DNA from 2 places in the Streptomyces sp. NPDC002499 genome. Region 1 is predicted to be linked to the other one. Evidence: riboswitches for the same ligand, from Rfam matches in the RefSeq annotation. Region 1 holds a riboswitch; the other holds the start of a gene.

Region 1 (9,810 bases):
CGATCGGGCGGCCTCGACGTACTCGCGCTCACGCATCGAGAGGGTCTGGCCGCGCACCACGCGTCCGATGTAGGGCCAGCCGAAGAAGCCGATGACCAGGATCATCACGAAGACGCGCACGTTGGACCCGGAGAGGCCCAGCAGTTCGTTCGGCATCACGGAGACCAGGGCGATCGTGAAGAGCAGCTGCGGGAAGGCCAGCAGGCCGTCCATCACGCGGCTGACGAGCGAGTCCACCCAGCCGCCGAAGAAGCCCGCCAGGATGCCCAGGACGGTGCCCAGGACGACCGCGACGACGGCGGACAGGAAGCCCACCAGGAGCGAGACGCGGGCGCCGTAGAGGATGCGGGCGAGGATGTCGCGGCCGTTGACCGGCTCGACGCCCAGCAGGTGCTCGCCGCTGATGCCGCCCAGGGATCCCTTGGGGGTGCCGAACAGCGGGTCGATCAGGTTCTCGTGGTAGGCGTCCGGGTCCTGCCCCAGCAGGTTGGTGATCACCGGCGCGAGCAGGGCGACCACGATGAGGACGACCACCACGATGCCGCCTGTCAGGGCGAGCTTGTCCCGCTTCAGGCGCTCCCAGGCGATCCGGCCCAGGGAACGTCCCTGAACGGTCTTGGCGCCGGCGGCTGCGACCGCGGCTTCCTCGGCCGCACTCGGGGCCGCTTCCGCGGTCGGCTCGTGCAATGGTGCCGTCATCTGGCAGGGACCCCTCTCAACCGGCGGTAGCCGGCCCGCACTTGCCGCTGTAGCGGCGTGATCAGTCCGTCGTACTCGGGGCACAAAGAGCCCCTGGTGCGGGAGTCTTCAACGCTTTGGCGATCTGTTGCCAGACTTGACGGGGAAAGGATGCGTAAACGTGATGAGGTCAGAGGGGTTCCGTTATCCGGACAGCGGGTAACGGGGGTCGGACGCGGACGAATCCGGACATTCAGTAAGCGGACGGATCTTCCGCCGCTATCTACGCGCGCAGACCCACCACTTCTCCGGTCCGGACCAGCGCGTGCGCCGGTCTGGACCAGTGCGCGCCCGCTCAGTATCCGCCAGGTGCCGGTGGATAGCCGTACCCGGCCGCGGGGGCCTGGGCCGGAGCCGCGTGCGCCTCACGGTCGTAGAAGGGCCGGGCGCCGGCCCGCATCCACATCGCGACCGGGTCGTCCTCGTCCGACATCGCCACGGTCGACACCGGCAGGCCCTCGGGGACCGCGCCGATCGACTGCTGCATCATCGCCCGCACCGCGTCCACCGCGGGCGGCGAGGTGTCGTACACGTCGAGACCGATGGCCAGATACGGCGCCCCGAGCGCCGGCTGCACCCAGGCGCGGCGCAGCGCGCGGACGGCCGGGGTGCGGTGCGCGTTGTGCGCGAGCAGGGCGTAGAACTGCGGGATCTCGATGCCGGGTTCCGACAGCCGCAGCGGGCCCGCGGGCTGGCGCTCCAGGCCGGTGGCGATCCGGCGCAGATCCAGCCACGGGATGCCGACACCGCCGCCGGGGGCGTGCGGGTTGAGCCAGAGGCCGAAGTGGTCGGGATAGAGCGTGCGGGCCACGTCGACCCCGTCGACGACCTCGTACGAGCGGTTCCAGCCGCTGGCGGACAGCTCCTGGGCGGAGGTGACGCACGGGGCGTAGCCGTGGCCCTCGACCTCCATGTTTCCGTACTGGGCGTCCGGGGAGCCGGACTGGCCGTGCCACAGGAGCATCCAGACCTGGCCCGCACCGGGGGTCGCGAGGGCGCGGAGCAGGGCCTCGTAGGCGTCGTAGCGCCCTGGCGTGACCTGGCGCAGCATGTGCTCCACGCTGCCGCTGAGGCTCGCGCTCACGTGTCTTACCGCCCCTTCGAGATGTGCCCCGCGTGTCTGTGACAGCTTAAGCGCCCATGAGCTCGGGGCTTGTTGTCCGTCGGCGAGTGCGGGTCCGTCGTGGTTGATCGCGCAGTTCCCCGCGCCCCTAGGTTGGTTGACCCTGCGGCGTTCAGAAGTTCCGTTGGTAGAACGGCCTGACCTGTTGCCTCATCCACGTCGCCACCGGGTCGTCCGTGACGTCCAGGAGGACCAGGTTGACCGGCCACTGGGGTGGGGACTTGGTCAGGGCTCGGCCCAGGGCCTCCAGGGGGACGGCTCGTAGGTCGCCCTCCCATTCGGAGAGTTCGACGCCCACGAACATCACCGGGTCCGCCGTCTCGATCGCGGCGAGGCAGCGGCGGGCCGTTTGGATCACGGGAGTTGTCTCGAACTCGGCGGAGGCGGCGGCGAGGAAGTCGACCGGGTCGTCCTGCCAGTCCGGTTCGAAGAGGCGGACGCGGCCGCCGGAGGTGGGGCCGTCGAGGAGGGTGCGGCCGATGCGGCACAGCTCGGCGACGGCGGCCGGCGGGAGCGGGATCCCGACCATGCCGTCCGGGTTCACGGCGATGCCGACCTGCGGGGGCAGACCGCGGGCGAACTCGACGGCGGGCGCGATCGTGTACGACAGATGCGCGCCGACGACATGCCGGAACTGCTCCTCGGAGCTGAAGACCGGGACGTAGGCCTGGCCCTCGATCTCCAGCGTGGGCAGGTCCAGCGGGCCGCTGTGCGGGCCGCCGCCGCTGGGCAGCGGGATCCAGAGGAAGCTGCGGCTGAGCACCTCGACGATCCGGCCGCCCGCCATGGGCACGCCGAGGGACGCCGACAGCACCTCCTCCAGCTCGTTGCCGGGCCATCCGCCGTGCGGATGGGGGTGCGCCTGCATGGGAAACTCCGCGGGGAGATCCGCTGGGAAGTCCATCTGTCCGACCGCCTGCTGTGAAGTACCGCTGTGGCAGCAAAGGCTAACGGGTACGGGGCCCCTGGCGGTGGGCTCGTGCGGCCGATCTCGCCCGGCGCACCGTCCGCGGAACGCACGGGCCGGGACGACGGCCGGACCGGAGGGTCCCGGCGCGAGACCGGTCCGGGCACCGCCCGCCGCGGGCCACTGCCGCCTCGGCACGGCTCGACGAGCGCGGCGGCCCCGAGGCGGCGCGGCTCGACGGCGGCCCATCGGCGGCGGCACCTCAGCCCGTGAATCCGATCCTGCGCAGCACGTCCGCCGCGTCCCGGTCCAGGAGCACCGCCGAGCCGACGCCCTCGGGCAGGTCGCCGCGCTCCACGGAGCGGATCAGCCGGCCGGCCGCCGTGCGGTGGCGCAGGAAGGCGTAGCGGGAGACACCCCGGCCGCGGTCGCGCTGGCCCGCCAGGGCGGTGCGCGGGGGCACGTCGAGCAGGACCAGGTGCAGGATGCCGCCGCGGCGCCGGGCCTCGCGGGCCAGCCAGCCGCGCACCCAGGCCTGGGTGCCGCAGTCGTGCACGACGACGCCGGCGCCGGCGCGCAGGGCGCGGCCGAGACCGGCGTAGTGGGCGAGGCGGACCAGGGGGCGGTAGACGGCGTACGGCAGGAAGCGGGACGCCCGGGTGTCCCAGCGGTCGCGGGCGTCCTGGGAGTCGATGCGGATGCCCTTGACCGCGCGCCGCATCAGCGTGGACTTGCCGCTGCCGGGCAGGCCGGTGATCACCACCAGGTCGCGGGGGCCGAAGAGCAGGGCGTGCGGGCTGCGGCCCGAGCGGTCGCGCAGGTCGCGGACGACCGGGGCCGGCCGCTCGGCGCAGCGCTCGCGGGCGGGTGCCGGGGCCTGCTGGGGCAGCGCGACGGCCGAGGTCGCCGCGTACGCCGTGGTCCTTGTCACCGTGATCGTCCTCCCTGCCGGGTCAGGAAAGCTTCTCCCCACCGAATGTAAAGAGAAGGTAATCCACGGTGTCTCCCGGTTCCGTTCGGTTCCGGCCACAAGCCTGTTACAGAGCCTGTGCGATGATGTGCGCGCCAACTGCATACCGGCCGTTTGAATCCGCGCGGGAGAGTCCCCGGTCACCTGGGGCGCCGAAGGAGCAAGTCCCTCCCTTGAATCTCTCAGGCCCCGTTACCGCGCGGGCGAGGCACATCTGAAAAGCGGGTCCCCGGTGTTGCCGGTGGCCCCACCCAAGGTGCAAGTCATGTCCCGTGCGGTCATGACGAACCTCTCAGGTTCCGATGACAGATGGGGAGGAACGACCTCGCCGTCATGCCTTGGGAGACTCACGTCCGATGAGCAGCACCGAACCCCGTCACACCGCGCTCGATGCCCTGCATCGCTCGCTGGGCGCGACCATGACCGACTTCGCCGGCTGGGACATGCCGTTGCGCTACGGCTCCGAGCGCGACGAGCACCTCGCCGTACGCACGAAGGCCGGGCTCTTCGACCTCTCCCACATGGGTGAGATCACCGTCACCGGCCCGGAGGCGGACCGGCTCCTGAACTTCGCCCTCGTCGGCAACATCGCCTCCGTCGGCGTCGGCCGCGCCCGCTACACCATGATCTGCCGGGCCGACGGCGGCATCCTGGACGACCTGATCGTCTACCGCCTCGCGGAGACCGAGTTCATGGTCGTCGCCAACGCCTCCAACGCCCAGGTCGTGCTCGACGCGCTGACGGAACGTTCGGCCGGATTCGACGCCGAGGTGCGCGACGACCGGGACGCCTACGCGCTGATCGCCGTCCAGGGGCCGGAGTCCCCCGGCATCCTCAAGTCCCTCACGGACGCCGACCTCGACGGCCTGAAGTACTACGCCGGTCTGCCCGGCACGGTCGCCGGTGTCCCCGCCCTCATCGCCCGCACCGGCTACACCGGCGAGGACGGCTTCGAGCTGTTCGTGAAGCCGGAGCACGCGGTCGAGCTGTGGCAGGCGCTGACCAAGGCGGGCGAGGGCGTCGGCCTGATCCCCTGCGGTCTGTCCTGCCGGGACACGCTGCGCCTGGAGGCGGGCATGCCGCTGTACGGGCATGAGCTGAGCGCCTCGCTCACCCCCTTCGACGCCGGGCTCGGCCGGGTGGTGAAGTTCGAGAAGGAGGGCGACTTCGTGGGGCGCCAGGCGCTGCGCGAGGCCCTCGAGAACCTCAACCACGACGCGCCGCGCGTCCTGGTCGGCCTGGTCGCCGAGGGCCGACGGGTGCCGCGTGCCGGTTACCCGGTCGTCGCCGACGGCCAGGTGATCGGCGAGGTCACCTCCGGCGCCCCCTCCCCCACGCTGGGGAAGCCGATCGCGATGGCCTACGTCGACGCGGCCCACGCGGCGCCCGGCACGGCCGGGGTCGGCGTGGACATCCGGGGCAGCCACGAGCCGTACGAGGTCGTGGCGCTGCCGTTCTACAAGCGCCGGAAGTAACACTTTCCGCAGTGCTCCCCCGCACCTCTTCACCCTTCACCCACACTCCCCCGCGTACAGGAGAATCCAGGCCATGAGCAATCCCCAGCAGCTGCGCTACAGCAAGGAGCACGAGTGGCTGTCGGCCGCCGTGGACGGCGTCGCGACGGTCGGCATCACCGAGTTCGCGGCCAACGCGCTCGGTGACGTCGTCTACGCCCAGCTCCCTGACGTCGGCTCCGAGGTGACCGCGGGCGAGACCTGCGGCGAGCTGGAGTCGACCAAGTCGGTCAGCGACCTGTACTCGCCGGTCAGCGGCGAGGTCACCGAGATCAACGAGGACGTGGTGAACGACCCGTCGCTGGTGAACTCGGCCCCCTTCGAGGGCGGTTGGCTCTTCAAGGTCCGCTACACCGAGGAGCCCGCCGACCTGCTGTCGGCCGACGAGTACGCCGCCGAGACGGCCGGCTGAGGGGTCACAGACGCATGTCCGCACTGAACACGCCCCTGCACGAGCTGGACCCGGACGTCGCCGCCGCGGTCGACGCCGAACTGCACCGCCAGCAGTCCACGCTGGAGATGATCGCCTCCGAGAACTTCGCGCCCGTCGCGGTCATGGAGGCCCAGGGCTCGGTCCTCACCAACAAGTACGCCGAGGGCTACCCGGGCCGCCGCTACTACGGCGGCTGCGAGCACGTCGACGTGGTCGAGCAGATCGCGATCGACCGGGTCAAGGACCTGTTCGGCGCCGAGTACGCCAACGTGCAGCCGCACTCGGGTGCCTCCGCCAACCAGGCCGCCCTGTTCGCGCTGGCCCAGCCCGGCGACACCATCCTCGGGCTCGACCTGGCGCACGGCGGCCATCTCACCCACGGGATGCGGCTGAACTTCTCCGGCAAGCAGTTCGACGTGGTCGCCTACCACGTGGACTCCACGACCGGTCTGGTCGACATGGCCGAGCTGGAGAAGCTCGCCAAGGAGCACCGGCCCAAGGTGATCATCGCGGGCTGGTCGGCGTACCCGCGCGAGCTGGACTTCGCGGAGTTCCGCCGGATCGCCGACGAGGTCGAGGCGTATCTCTGGGTCGACATGGCGCACTTCGCGGGCCTGGTGGCCGCGGGTCTGCACCCGAACCCGGTCCCGTACGCGGACGTCGTCACCTCCACCACCCACAAGACCCTCGGCGGTCCGCGCGGCGGGATCATCCTGGCGAAGAAGGAGTTCGCGAAGAAGCTGAACTCCTCCGTCTTCCCGGGCTTCCAGGGCGGTCCCCTGGAGCACGTGATCGCGGCCAAGGCGGTCTCCTTCAAGGTCGCCGCGAGCGAGGAGTTCAAGGAGCGCCAGCGGCGTACGGTGGAGGGTGCCCGGCTGCTCGCCGAGCGCCTCACCGCGGCCGACGCGCGCGAGGCCGGGGTGAACGTCCTGTCCGGCGGCACCGACGTGCACCTGGTCCTGGTCGACCTGCGGGAGTCCGCCCTCGACGGGCAGCAGGCCGAGGACCGACTTCACGAGGTCGGCATCACGGTCAACCGCAACGCCGTCCCGAACGACCCGCGGCCGCCCATGGTGACCTCGGGTCTGCGCATCGGTACGCCGGCCCTGGCCACCCGCGGCTTCACGGCCGAGGACTTCGCCGAGGTCGCGGACGTGATCGCGCAGGCGCTCAAGCCCGTGTACGACGCCGAGGCGCTCAAGGCGCGCGTGACCGCGCTCGCCGCGAAACACCCGCTGTACCCCGGGCTGTAGTCGGCCCCTCGGGGCACCGCGCACACTGGAAGGTGAGCGCGGTGCCCCACCCCGCACCACCAAGCGTTCTGAGGAGTTCCCGTGGCCATCTCGGTCTTCGACCTGTTCTCGATCGGCATCGGCCCGTCCAGCTCCCACACGGTGGGCCCGATGCGCGCGGCCCGCATGTTCGCGCGCCGGCTGCGCAACGAGGAGCTGCTGGAGTCCGTCGCGTCGGTCCGCGCCGAGCTGTACGGCTCGCTCGGCGCCACCGGGCACGGGCACGGCACGCCCAAGGCGGTGCTGCTCGGTCTGGAGGGCGCCTCACCACGGACGGTGGACGTGGAGGGGGCGGACGAGCGGGTCGAGGCGATCAAGGCGGCGGGGCGGATCCGGCTCCTCGACGAGCACGAGATCCCGTTCTCCTTCGACGACGAACTGGTCCTGCACCGCCGTAAGACCCTGCCCTACCACGCCAACGGCATGACCCTGTGGGCGTTCGACTCCAAGGGCGCCGAGCTGCTGTCGAAGACGTACTACTCGGTGGGCGGCGGCTTCGTCGTCGACGAGGACGCGGTGGGCGCGGACCGGATCAAGCTGGACGACACGGTCCTCAAGTACCCCTTCCGCACGGGCGACGAGCTGCTGCGCCTGACGAAGGAGACGGGCCTGTCGATCTCCGCCCTGATGCTGGAGAACGAGCGCGCCTGGCGCACCGAGGAGGAGATCCGCGCGGGGCTCCTCGACATCTGGCGGGTGATGCAGGCGTGCGTCTCACGCGGCATGGCCCGCGAGGGCATCCTGCCGGGCGGCCTGAAGGTCCGCCGCCGGGCCGCCATGTCGGCCCGCCAACTGCGCGCCGAAGGCGACCCGTTGGCGCACGCGATGGAGTGGATCACGCTCTACGCGATGGCCGTGAACGAGGAGAACGCGGCGGGCGGCCGGGTCGTGACCGCCCCGACCAACGGCGCCGCCGGCATCATCCCGGCCGTCCTGCACTACTACATCAACTTCGTGCCCGGCGCCGACGAGGACGGCGTGGTGCGCTTCCTGCTCGCGGCCGGCGCGATCGGCATGCTCTTCAAGGAGAACGCCTCCATCTCCGGCGCCGAGGTCGGCTGCCAGGGCGAGGTCGGCTCCGCCTGCTCGATGGCGGCCGGCGCCCTGGCCGAGGTCCTCGGCTGCTCCCCCGAACAGGTCGAGAACGCGGCCGAGATCGGCATGGAGCACAACCTCGGCCTCACCTGCGACCCCGTCGGGGGCCTCGTCCAGATCCCCTGCATCGAACGCAACGGCATGGCCGCGGTGAAGGCGGTCACGGCGGCGCGGATGGCGATGCGGGGGGACGGCTCGCACAAGGTCTCCCTCGACAAGGTCATCAAGACCATGAAGGAGACCGGGGCGGACATGAGCGTGAAGTACAAGGAGACGGCCCGGGGTGGGCTCGCGGTGAACATCATCGAGTGCTGAGGCGTCGAGGCCGCCGAGCCGCACAGCGCCCGCCCCGCGCGCAGGGCGGGCAGGACATTCAGCGCCAGCCCAGCTCCGGTGCCACCTGGGTCAGGATGCTCTCCAGCACATGGGCGTTGTAGTCGACCCCGAGCTGGTTCGGGACGGTGAGCAGGAGGGTGTCCGCGGCCTGGATGGCCTCGTCCTCCTGGAGCTGCTTCACCAGCACGTCCGGCTCGGCGGCGTACGAGCGGCCGAAGATCGCCCGGGTCTTGTCGTCGATCATGCCGACCTGGTCCCGCGAGTTGCGGTCGCGGCCGAAGTAGGCCCGGTCCATGTCGTCGGTGAGGGCGAAGATGCTGCGGCTGACGGACACCCGCGGTTCCCGCGTGTGGCCCGCCTCCTTGTACGCCTCGCGGTACGCCTCGATCTGCTTGCGCTGCTGGACGTGCAGCGGCTCGCCCGTCTCGTCGTCCTTCAGCGTGGAGCTCTGCAGGTTCATCCCCAGCTTCGCGGCCCAGACGGCGGTCGCGTTCGAGCTGGAGCCCCACCAGATCCGCTCGCGCAGCCCCTCGGAGTACGGCTCGACGCGCAGGAGTCCCGGCGGGTTGGGGAACATGGGCCGCGGGTTCGGCTGCGCGAAGCCCTCGCCCTCGATCACCTTGAGGAACGCCTCGGCATGCCGGCGGGCCATGTCCGCGCCGGTCTCCCCCTCCTCGGGGGCGTAGCCGAAGTAGCGCCAGCCGTCGATCACCTGCTCCGGTGAGCCACGGCTGATGCCGAGCTGGAGTCGGCCGCCGGAGATCAGGTCGGCCGCGCCCGCGTTCTCCGCCATGTACAGCGGGTTCTCGTAGCGCATGTCGATCACGCCGGTGCCGATCTCGATCTTCGAGGTCCGCGCGCCGATGGCCGAGAGCAGCGGGAACGGGCTGCCCGCCTGCTGCGCGAAGTGGTGCACGCGGAAGTACGCGCCGTCCACGCCCAGCTCCTCGGCGGCGACCGCCAGATCGATGGACTGGTGCAGGAAGTCGGCGCCGGACCGCGTCTGGGAATGCGGACTCGGCGACCAGTGACCGAACGAGAGGAAACCTATCTTTTTCACGCAGGCCAAAGCGTCCGGTGGCCCCGTTTGATTCCCCCACCAGGACGACGGTGCGGCGGCCGTCGGGGAGGCGGGGGCTGAGGGTGAACCGGAGGGGCCAAGGACCCAAAACGTTTTGCCCCCCACAGAAGCGGCACGCACGCTGCCCGGACGGGATCCCGTCCGGGCAGCGTGGCATCGGTGACTCGACGTGGTGGCCCCGGCTAGTGGTGACCGCCGCGTCGGCCCGCCAGCCGGTGGACCGCCGTGATCAGCGTGTCCACCTCCTCGTGCGTGTTGTAGAAGGCGAACGACGGACGGACCGTGGCCTCCAGCCCGTACCGGCGCAGGATCGGCTGCGCG
Region 2 (9,810 bases), on a different contig from region 1:
GGACGTACGCCCACGAGATCGGCAGAATGCCGGCCGACCCCCAGGGCGCGGCCGAGATCGGCCCCACACCCGTCTCGGGCCCGGCCGCCGGCTGCAACGGGTGGTTCGGCAGGTACGGCGCGAGGTGCTCGCGCACACCGACCGGCCCGACACCCGGACCGCCGCCACCGTGCGGAATGCAGAACGTCTTGTGCAGATTCAGGTGCGAGACGTCCCCGCCGAAGTGCCCCGGCTTGGCAAGCCCCACAAGGGCGTTGAGGTTGGCGCCATCGACGTACACCTGCCCACCGACCTCGTGGACCTGCGCACAGATGTCCGCGACATGCTCCTCGAACACACCGTGCGTGGACGGGTACGTGATCATCAGCACCGACAGCTCGTCCCGGTACTGCTCGATCTTCGCCCGCAGATCCTCGACGTCGATCTCGCCGTCCCCGGCGGTCTTCACGACGACGACCTTCATGCCCGCCATCACGGCACTCGCGGCGTTGGTGCCGTGCGCGGACGACGGAATCAGACACACGGTCCGCTGCTCGTCCCCGTTGGCACGGTGATATCCGCGTACGGCGAGCAGACCGGCCAGCTCCCCCTGCGACCCGGCGTTGGGCTGCAGCGACACCTTGTCGTACCCGGTGACCTCGGCGAGCCGCTCCTCCAGCTCACGGATGAGCGTCAGATAGCCCTGCGCCTGCTCGGCGGGCGCGAAGGGGTGCAGCTGCCCGAACTCGGGCCAGGTGACCGGCTCCATCTCCGTGGTGGCGTTGAGCTTCATCGTGCAGGAGCCCAGCGGGATCATGCCGCGGTCGAGCGCGTAGTCACGGTCGGCCAGCTTGCGCAGGTAGCGCAGCATCGCCGTCTCGGAACGGTGCTCCTGGAAGACGGGGTGGACCAGGAACTCGTCGCTCCGCAACAGCGCCTGCGGAATCGTCTCCCCGGCGACCGCGTCCAGCGCGTCCACGTCCCCCGCGACCCCGAACGCGGCCCACACGGCACGCAGTTGGGCCCGCGCGGTCGTCTCGTCACAGGCGATCGACACGTGATCGGCGTCGACCGGGTACAGGTTGACCCCGTTGTCCCGCGCGGCGGCGACGACCTCGGCGGCCCGCCCTTCCACGCGCACGGTGAGCGTGTCGAAGTAGGTGCCGTGCACGACCTCGACCCCGCCGGCCCTGAGCCCCTCGGCCAAGATCGTCGCGTACCGGTGGGTGCGCCGCGCGATCACCCGCAGCCCCTCGGGCCCGTGGTAGACGGCGTACATACCGGCCATGACGGCGAGCAGCACCTGCGCGGTACAGATGTTGCTGGTGGCCTTCTCCCGCCGGATGTGCTGCTCACGCGTCTGCAGCGCAAGCCGGTAGGCCTTGTGCCCGTCGGCGTCCACGGACACACCCACGAGCCGCCCGGGCAGGCTGCGCGCGAACCTCTCGTGCACGGCCATGTAGCCCGCGTGCGGCCCGCCGAAGCCCATCGGCACACCGAACCGCTGCGTCGTACCGACGGCGATGTCCGCCCCCAGCTCACCGGGCGACTTCAGCAGCGTCAGCGCCAGCAGATCGGCGGCGACGGTGACGAGCGCACCGAGCCCGTGCGCCTGCTCGATCAACGGCTTGATGTCCCGTACGACACCGGAGGCTCCGGGGTACTGGACGAGAACGCCGTTGATCTCCCGCTCCGCGACCTCGGCCGGGATGCCGTCGGCGAGGTCGGCGACCACGACCTCCACGCCGGCCGGCTCGGCCCGCGTCTGGATCACGGCGATGGTCTGCGGCAACGCGTCCGCGTCGACCAGGAACAGACCCTTCTTGTTCTTGCCCATCCGCCGGGACAGCGCCACGGCCTCGGCGGCGGCCGTGCCCTCGTCGAGCAGCGAGGCACCGGAGGTCGGCAGCCCGGTCAAGTCGGCAACCATGGTCTGGAAGTTGAGCAGAGCTTCCAGCCGACCCTGTGAGATCTCCGGCTGGTACGGCGTGTAGGCCGTGTACCAGGCCGGGTTCTCCATCACGTTGCGCAGGATGACGGGCGGCGTGAAGGTCCCGTAGTACCCGAGGCCGACCATGGAGTCGAGAACCTGGTTCTGATCGGCGAGCGACCGCAGCTCGGCCAGCACCTCGGCCTCGGTGCGCGCACCGGGCAGGTCCAGGTCATCGGCGTTCTTGATCACATCCGGCACCGCGGCGGCGGTGAGCTCGTCCAGCGAGCCGTAGCCGACCTGCGCGAGCATCTTGGCCCGCGCCTCCTGGTCGGGCCCGATGTGGCGCTGCTCGAACGGGATTCCCGCTTCGAGCTCGGAGAGCGGAGTGCGATGGGCGGTCATTGCGGAGGCCTCCTGGTCGGTCACGACCTTCGAGGGGCACCACGGCACGGGTACCCCGACGGCCTCCCCCTCTGTCATCTCAACCTGAGAGCTTCACCGGGCATCCCGAAGGGGCCCGACTTTCACCGTCGGTGAGAGCGGAGGCCTTCGACACCCGCCCTGCTTTCCAGAGTGACCTCGTCCGTGCGGTACGTGGGCCTGAGAGATTCCGGGGAGGATTTGCTCCTTCGGCGCCTCCGATGATGTCTGGAGGACTCTCCCGCACGGGGTCAGCAGCCGCTGCCAGCCTACCAGCGGGCACACCGCACGGGCCTTCGAGTGGCCACCATCACCAATGTGCTCTTTTGTAGTGTTTACGAGTGCGTCGCGACCACGTGGAGGCCCCGTGCAGACCGACATCGATCCACGCAACCTGATCGGCCGCAAGGCGTTCGACCGCAACGGCACCAAGATCGGCACGATCGACGAGATCTACCTCGACGACGCGACCGGCGTGCCGGAGTGGGCCGCCATACGCACCGGCCTCTTCTCCCGCGACGCCTTCGTCCCCCTGGAACCCAGCGAACTGGTCGAAGGCACCCTCCACGTCCCCTTCGAACGCGCCCTCATCAAAGACGCCCCCGACTTCGGCGTGGGCCGCCACCTCTCCCCCCAACAAGAACTCCAGCTCTACCACCACTACGGCCTCGACACAGCACCCCCACCAGAGTTCCCAGACAGAGACTTCGGCAAGCTGGCAGGCACAGAGGACGCAGACGCCTGAACCGTCTGCCGACACCTACCCACTACTTGCTCAGCCCGCGAGCAGTCCCACGCCACCATCCACCCCCACCCGCCTAGCCTGCGGGCAGTCGTGCCGCTGAGGCGCCACCCACCCCACAGCCAGACGGCCCCACCCACCAGCCTCGCGCCAGGCGGCGGCGCGCGGCGCCCCGCCCTCAAACCCGCTCAGCCTGCGGGCAGTCGTGCCGCTGGGGCGGCACGGGTGGGCGCAGGCGGCACCCCGCCAGCGCCGGGCCGCGCGACCCACCCGCCTCAGCTCCGACTGACAGTCACATCCGAACGCCGTCCACGGAAACCCCGGGACCTCCCGAAACCAACGGCAACGGATCCGCCGGCTCCAACTCCAGGTCATCGACCCGAAACGTCCGCACCCGCCCCGGCTCAGACCCCGGCGTCTCAAACCGCACAGTCACCCGCCCAAGCCCACTCCCCTGCACCCACCCATGCCCAAATTCGGCATGCCGCACATCATGCCCCGAAGGCCACCGCCGCTCAGCAGCAACAATCACCTGCTCCTCAACCGCCTCCGCATCCGCCCCCACCCGCTCCCCCACCTCAACCTCCACATCCGAGTACTCCGCACCCATCCCACCCCCAACAACCGCCGCCCCCGTCCCCGCTTCCGCCGCCTGCGCAAAAAGATCCTCCTGCGTGAAGTCGGCAAGCCCACTCACCCCCACCCCCAACAACCGCACCCCACCCGTCGTATCCACGGCCTCCAACAACCGCAAGGCAGCCTCCCGCACCACCCCAGGATCATCCGTAGGCCCCCGCAAGGTCTCGGACCGAGTCAACGTCGAGAAGTCGTACCGCCGCACCTTCAACACGATGGTCCGCCCGGACAACCCCGCCGACCGCAACCGCCCCACACACCGATCCGCCAGCCGCTGCACCTCCAACCCCACCCGCACCCGGTCATGAATGTCCACGTCATACGTGTCCTCGACCGACACCGACTTGGTCTCCCGCTCAGCGACGACAGGCCGATCATCACGCGCCAACGCCATCGCGTAGAGCCCGTGCCCGTGCGCCTTCCCCAACAGCCGCACCAACTCGTCCTCCCCGGCCTCGGCCAGATCATCGACCGTGGTGATCCCGGCCCGCCGCAGATGGTCCCCCGTCGCCGGCCCCACCCCCGGCAGGATCCGCACCGGCATCGGCCCGAGCATCGCCCGCTCGGTCCCCGGCTCGATGAGCACCAGCCCGTCCGGCTTGGCCTCCTCGGAGGCGATCTTGGCGAGCATCTTGGACGCGGCCAGGCCCACGGACCCGGTCAGCCCCGTGACCGCCCGTATGTCCGCGCGCAGCTTCTCCCCGACCAGCCGCGCCGACGCCCTGTCCCAGGCCGCCCCGTCGGTCTCCAGGTCCACGAACGCCTCGTCCAGGCTCAGCGGCTCCACCAGCGGCGACAACAGGTGCAGGAGCCCCATCACCTGTTCACTGATCGCCCGGTAGAACCCGAAGCGCGGCACCAGATACGCGGCGTTCGGCGCGAGCCGCCGCGCCTGGGCCATCGGCATCGCCGACCTGACCCCGAACACCCGGGCCTCGTACGAGGCGGTCGCGACCACCCCACGCGGCCCGAGCCCGCCCACCACGACGGCTTTCCCGCGCAGACTCGGCTTGGACGCCTGCTCCGCCGAGGCGTAGAAGGCATCCATGTCGAGATGCAGGATCGTGGGCGCGTTTCTCACATCTCCGATGCTGCACTACGCCACTGACAACGCACCCGTACGACCGCCGGGTGCCGCCCCGAGCCGCTCAGACGGCCCGGTTCCGGCGCCGCGCCAGCTCGTCCGCGGGATTGTTGCCGACCAGCGTCTCGCCCGTGTCGACGCGCTCGCCGTGCAGCTGCGAGAGCGCGCTCTCGACGTCCCGCCACACCACTCCGACGGCGATCCCGAAGATGCCCTGGCCGCCCTGGAGCAGCGCGTGGACCTCGTCCGGCGAGGTGCACTCGTAGACCGTGGCGCCGTCGCTCATCAGCGTCATGCGCTCCAGATCGCGGAACCCGCACGCGCGCAGATGCTGGACCGCGGTGCGGATGTTCTGAAGGGACACACCGGTGTCCAGGAACCGCTTGACGATCTTCAGGACGACTACGTCCCGGAAGCTGTACAGCCGCTGCGTGCCCGATCCGTGCGCGGGCCGCACGCTCGGCTCCACGAGCCCGGTGCGCGCCCAGTAGTCCAGTTGGCGGTAGGTGATCCCGGCGGCCGCACAGGCCGTAGGACCTCGGTAGCCGATCTGCTCGGACGCCATGGACGCCGCCCCTCCGCTGCTCGGCACGGCCGCCGGCCGCTGCGGGACGTGACCGGGCGCGCTGCTGTGATGGGGATCCCCCCAACCCGAACGCAGTTGAGAGCTTGGGGGAGGGTACGGACCGCTCTCCCCGAGACCGTGTCCCGGGGCACCCCCAGCCGTACCGTCGCCGCTGCTTCTCACGCCGACCTCCGTCCTTGACCTGCCTTCACGACGGTAGGCAGTCACCAGGGGTGCGTCAACGATCGCCACACTCGGCACGCCGGGTGATAATCACCCTAGGAGTGGTTTCCCGCACCCAACCGCGGGGAAAGGCTAGCCGAATGTGCCCGGAGCAAGGCCCAGGACGCTCGCAGTGGCCTCCGGCAAATGCCGGCATTTTCTCCGCGCCCCGCGCCTCACTGGCTGCTGGTGCCGAAATCCTCGGGTGAGATCTGGTCGAGGAACTCGCGGAACTTCTCCACCTCGTCCTCCTGCTCGTCCGGGATCGCGATGCCGGCGTCGTCCAGCACCCCGTCGCTGCCGTAGATCGGCGTGCCCGTGCGCAGCGCCAGCGCTATGGCGTCGGACGGGCGCGCGCTCACCTCGACCCCGCTGGCGAAGACCAGTTCGGCGTAGAAGACGCCCTCGCGCAGGTCGGTGATGCGCACTTCGGTGAGCTCCTGGCCGACGGCCTCCAGCACGTCCTTGAACAGGTCGTGGGTCAGCGGTCGTGCGGGGGCCATGCCCTGCTGGGCGAAGGCGATCGCCGTAGCCTCGCCCGGCCCGATCCAGATGGGGAGGTAACGGTCGCCTCCCACTTCACGCAGGAGCACGATCGGTTGGTTGGAGGGCATTTCGACCCGGACACCTACGACATCGAGCTCGTTCACACAGCAACCCTAGGACGTGCCCGGGACGTTTGGGTAGTCGGGCAGGGAACGGGGGGATGATCCGGCCGCCGCGTGGCGCCCGGCTCAGGGCAGGCGCACGCCCAGCGCGGTCTGCACGAGCGCGGCGTGCAGCCGTACGGTGAGCGCCGCCAGCTCCTTCGTACGGGCCTCCGCGTGGGCCCTGGTCTGCGGATTGCGATGGCGTTTCAGCGGGGCGACCACCTGGTCCACGAGCCCGGCCTCGCGATCGGCCGCCGCCTTCATCACCCGAAGGTGGCGCGGCTCGATCCCGAACCGGCCCAGCTCCACGACGAGCACGGCCACGGTGGCCGCCTCCGCGTCGTACGCCCCGTCCGGCAACGGCCCGACGAGCCCGTACGACTCCCACTCCTCGAGCTCCTGCTCCCCGATGCCGGCCGCCGCCAGCAGCTCGTCCCGGCCGATCCGAGCCGCCGTGGGGCCCTCGGGGACCTCCAGGGCGGTCTCGCCGTCCCGCTGACGCCCCACCGCGGGCAGCAGTACGGCCTCACCGCGCTCCATGGCGTCCAGGTGCTCCCGGATGACCTTGAGCGGCAGATAGTGGTCCCGCTGCATCCTCAGGACGTGACCGAGGCGCTCGACGTCACCGGGGCTGAACTTGCGATACCCCGAGGGGGTCCGCTGCGGCTCGATGAGCCCCTCCGACTCCAGGAAACGGATCTTGGAGATGGTGACTTCGGGGAACTCGTCGCGCAGCACGTTCAGCACCGTGCCGATGCTCATCAGTCCACTGTCCGCGGCGGCGGCGCCGTGTCCGGCCCCGCCGCTCGGTGTATGAAGCATGGACCTTCTCCGTGGAGGGTCAGTAGCCTCGCTGGCTCGCGTAGAACACCAGCCGGTACTTGCCGATCTGCACCTCGTCGCCGTTGTTCAGCGCGACCGAGTCGATCCGCTCGCGGTTGACGTACGTGCCGTTCAGACTGCCCACGTCGGCCACCGTGAACGAACCGTCCGCGGCGCGGCGGAACTCCACGTGCCGACGCGAGACCGTCACGTCGTCCAGGAAGATGTCGCTCTGCGGGTGACGCCCGGCCGTGGTCAGGTCGCCGTCCAGCAGGAAGCGACTGCCCGAGTTGGGCCCCCTGCGCACCACGAGGAGCGCGGAACCCAGCGGCAGCGCGTCCACCGCGGCCTGTGCCTCGGGAGAGAGCGCCGGGATCTGGGTCTGTCCGGTCACCTCGGCGTCGTACGCCTCAAGACCGGAGATGGAGATCGTCGAAGTCGTCTCGGACGGCCGCTCGGCACCGCCCCGCAACGGCGCGCCGCAGTTGGAACAGAAGCGACTGTTCTCCGCGTTGCGGTTGCCGCACCTCGTACACACCAGGGCCGACATAGGGGAAAACCCTCCACCCGTACTTGAGGTTGACGGCTGCCCGAAACCTATGCCGCCGGACTGCGCAGGGTCAACAGACGGCGCGCCCTGACCTCCGGGAACGTCACCACCCTGACCGCCCACCTGGTCCCGGAACAGCGGACGCTCGCCTTCCGCGTCTGGCTGTGCGCGATGACGAGCGGTCGCGTTCGCATTGTCGCTACCCTCTCGCGCGCTCTTGCCGAACAACTTCGCAAACAACTTCACGGGCGATTCCCCTTGACCGAAACAGACCCGCCCGTGGGGCAGGACGAACCCTGATTGCATACACCGGCCGACCCGGACATCCTCACAACGTCCGTATCCACCAGACAGTTTCCACCACGCACCACCCATTCGGTGCGCCGACCCCCCGCAACCTCATGCCCCTGCCGGACGGCCGCCATGCACCGCCGGTTCACTGAGAGGACGACCGAGCGTAGTCAGGCTGCTTCGCCGCTCGCAAGGCGTCCACGACGATCTTGGTCGACCGCTCGACGGTAACGGTGGCCTGCTCCTTCTCGAGAGTCTGCACCACGCCTCCAGGGATGTTGAGCGCCGGCTCCAGGTCCTCCGGCTTGCCGATGACCTTGAAACGATAGGGCGCGTTGATCTTGTTCCCGTCGACGCTCACGCTCTTGTCGGAGTCCGTGAGGTAGGTGCCCGCGACGACTCGTACGCCGTTCACCTGGATCGCCTCCGCGCCGGCCGCGCGCAGCTCCTGGATCGCGTCGAGCAGCATGTCCGCCTCGACCGTTCCCTTCGTGTCGTCGATGGTCATCGTGATGCCAGGACCCTGCGCGGCCACGGTGCCCGCCAGAATGCCGAGTTGCCCCTCTTTCTCGACGGTCTGCTTGCGGGCCTCCTCGGCCTGGTCGGAGCTGTTCTCCAGCTCGTCGCGCTGCTTCTCCAGTCCTTGCTTCTCGTCCTCAAGACGCTGTGTACGGTCGTCCAGTTCATCCAGGATGCGAACGAGATCCTCCTGGCGTGCTCCGCGCAGGGCACTGTCGCTGTCGCTGTTCGAGGCGACCTGCACGGCCAACCCGAAGCCGAGCCCGAACAGCAGGACGGCGACGATGAGTTGGGCCCGGGTGACGCGCGGCGGCCAGACGCCCTTCGCCAGTCGCTGCCGCCCGGTGAGGCCGGGCGCCGGCTCGGGGGGCGTCTCCGCGGCCTTCGAGGACTCCGCGGCCTCGGAGGCCGTCGCGGGCACCTCTTCGGGCAGTTCCTTGCGCAACCTGTGCTCAGGCGTTGTCTCGGGTGTCTCTTCGTTCTCGCTCATCGGCCTCACGCCCGGAAGACGTGCCGACGGATCGCCGCGGCGTTCGAGAAGATGCGGATCCCCAGGACGACGACGACACCGGTCGACAGCTGGGCTCCCACGCCCAACTTGTCGCCCAGGAACACGATCAGCGCTGCCACGACCACGTTGGACAGGAACGACACCACGAAGACCTTGTCGTCGAAGATGCCGTCGAGCATGGCCCGCAGACCGCCGAAGACGGCGTCCAGCGCCGCCACGACGGCGATCGGCAGATAAGGCTCGACGACCGCCGGAACCTCGGGCCGGACCAAGAGGCCGGCCACGACTCCCACGACGAGGCCCAGTACGGCGATCACGATGTGCCCTTCTCATTTTTCTCGGTGTTCGGCTGTGCGGTACGTACGATCACGCTCGGTGCGGCGGCCAACCGGACGTCGTCCTCGGTGGAGATGGCGGTCCTGATGCCGTAGTTCTCCTGAAGGGCATGCAGATACAGCCCGTCGGCACTGTTCTGGAACCTGGTGCTCAACCGCTTTCCGTCCCCCACGGCGAGCACCGTATACGGCGGAACCAATGGCTTGTTGTCGACCAGTATCGCGTCACCCGCGGCCCTGATCGCCGACAGTGCCGTCAGCCGCTGTCCGTTGATGGAGACGGCCTCGGCCCCGGACTCCCACAGCCCGTTGATCACGCGCTGCATGTCCCGGTCGCGCACCCGACCGGTGTCGGAGAAACCGTTGGTCTCCCGCGGGTTGCCGTCACCACCGGTGGTCGCTTCCTTGGCGTCGTTCACGACGAGCTTCACACCCGGGCCGTGGACGGCGACGGCCCCCGACAGGATGCCCACGAGCTCCGACTGGTCCTCGCCGCCGCTCTTCTTGAGAGCCTCGCGCTGCCGGTCGCCCACGTCGTCGCGCAGCTTGTC

Evidence for each region. Region 1 has a riboswitch for glycine ahead of gcvT (glycine cleavage system aminomethyltransferase GcvT). Riboswitches for the same ligand answer to the same signal wherever they lie in the genome.
Region 2: another riboswitch for glycine. It lies ahead of gcvP (aminomethyl-transferring glycine dehydrogenase); the one in region 1 lies ahead of gcvT (glycine cleavage system aminomethyltransferase GcvT).

The regions. Positions count from the first base shown of each region.
Region 1 is NZ_JBSFXO010000013.1:45,172-54,981, reverse strand. It holds gene ACWD5F_RS33620 (ABC transporter permease) at 1-699, opposite strand, end outside; gene ACWD5F_RS33615 (enhanced serine sensitivity protein SseB C-terminal domain-containing protein) at 1,034-1,789, opposite strand; gene ACWD5F_RS33610 (enhanced serine sensitivity protein SseB) at 1,974-2,765, opposite strand; gene ACWD5F_RS33605 (AAA family ATPase) at 3,031-3,705, opposite strand; glycine riboswitch at 3,854-3,946, shown strand; glycine riboswitch at 3,947-4,057, shown strand; gene gcvT (glycine cleavage system aminomethyltransferase GcvT) at 4,095-5,213, shown strand; gene gcvH (glycine cleavage system protein GcvH) at 5,287-5,664, shown strand; gene glyA (serine hydroxymethyltransferase) at 5,679-6,938, shown strand; gene ACWD5F_RS33585 (L-serine ammonia-lyase) at 7,020-8,387, shown strand; gene ACWD5F_RS33580 (LLM class flavin-dependent oxidoreductase) at 8,446-9,468, opposite strand; gene ACWD5F_RS33575 (family 2A encapsulin nanocompartment cargo protein cysteine desulfurase) at 9,672-9,810, opposite strand, start outside.
Region 2 is NZ_JBSFXO010000012.1:3,860-13,669, reverse strand. It holds gene gcvP (aminomethyl-transferring glycine dehydrogenase) at 1-2,314, opposite strand, end outside; glycine riboswitch at 2,491-2,586, opposite strand; gene ACWD5F_RS31575 (PRC-barrel domain-containing protein) at 2,700-3,077, shown strand; gene ACWD5F_RS31570 (DNA polymerase IV) at 3,367-4,791, opposite strand; gene ACWD5F_RS31565 (MerR family transcriptional regulator) at 4,859-5,542, opposite strand; gene ACWD5F_RS31560 (bifunctional nuclease family protein) at 5,758-6,231, opposite strand; gene ftsR (transcriptional regulator FtsR) at 6,316-7,053, opposite strand; gene ACWD5F_RS31550 (FHA domain-containing protein) at 7,073-7,978, opposite strand; gene ACWD5F_RS31545 (DUF881 domain-containing protein) at 8,040-8,903, opposite strand; gene ACWD5F_RS31540 (small basic family protein) at 8,909-9,241, opposite strand; gene ACWD5F_RS31535 (DUF881 domain-containing protein) at 9,238-9,810, opposite strand, start outside.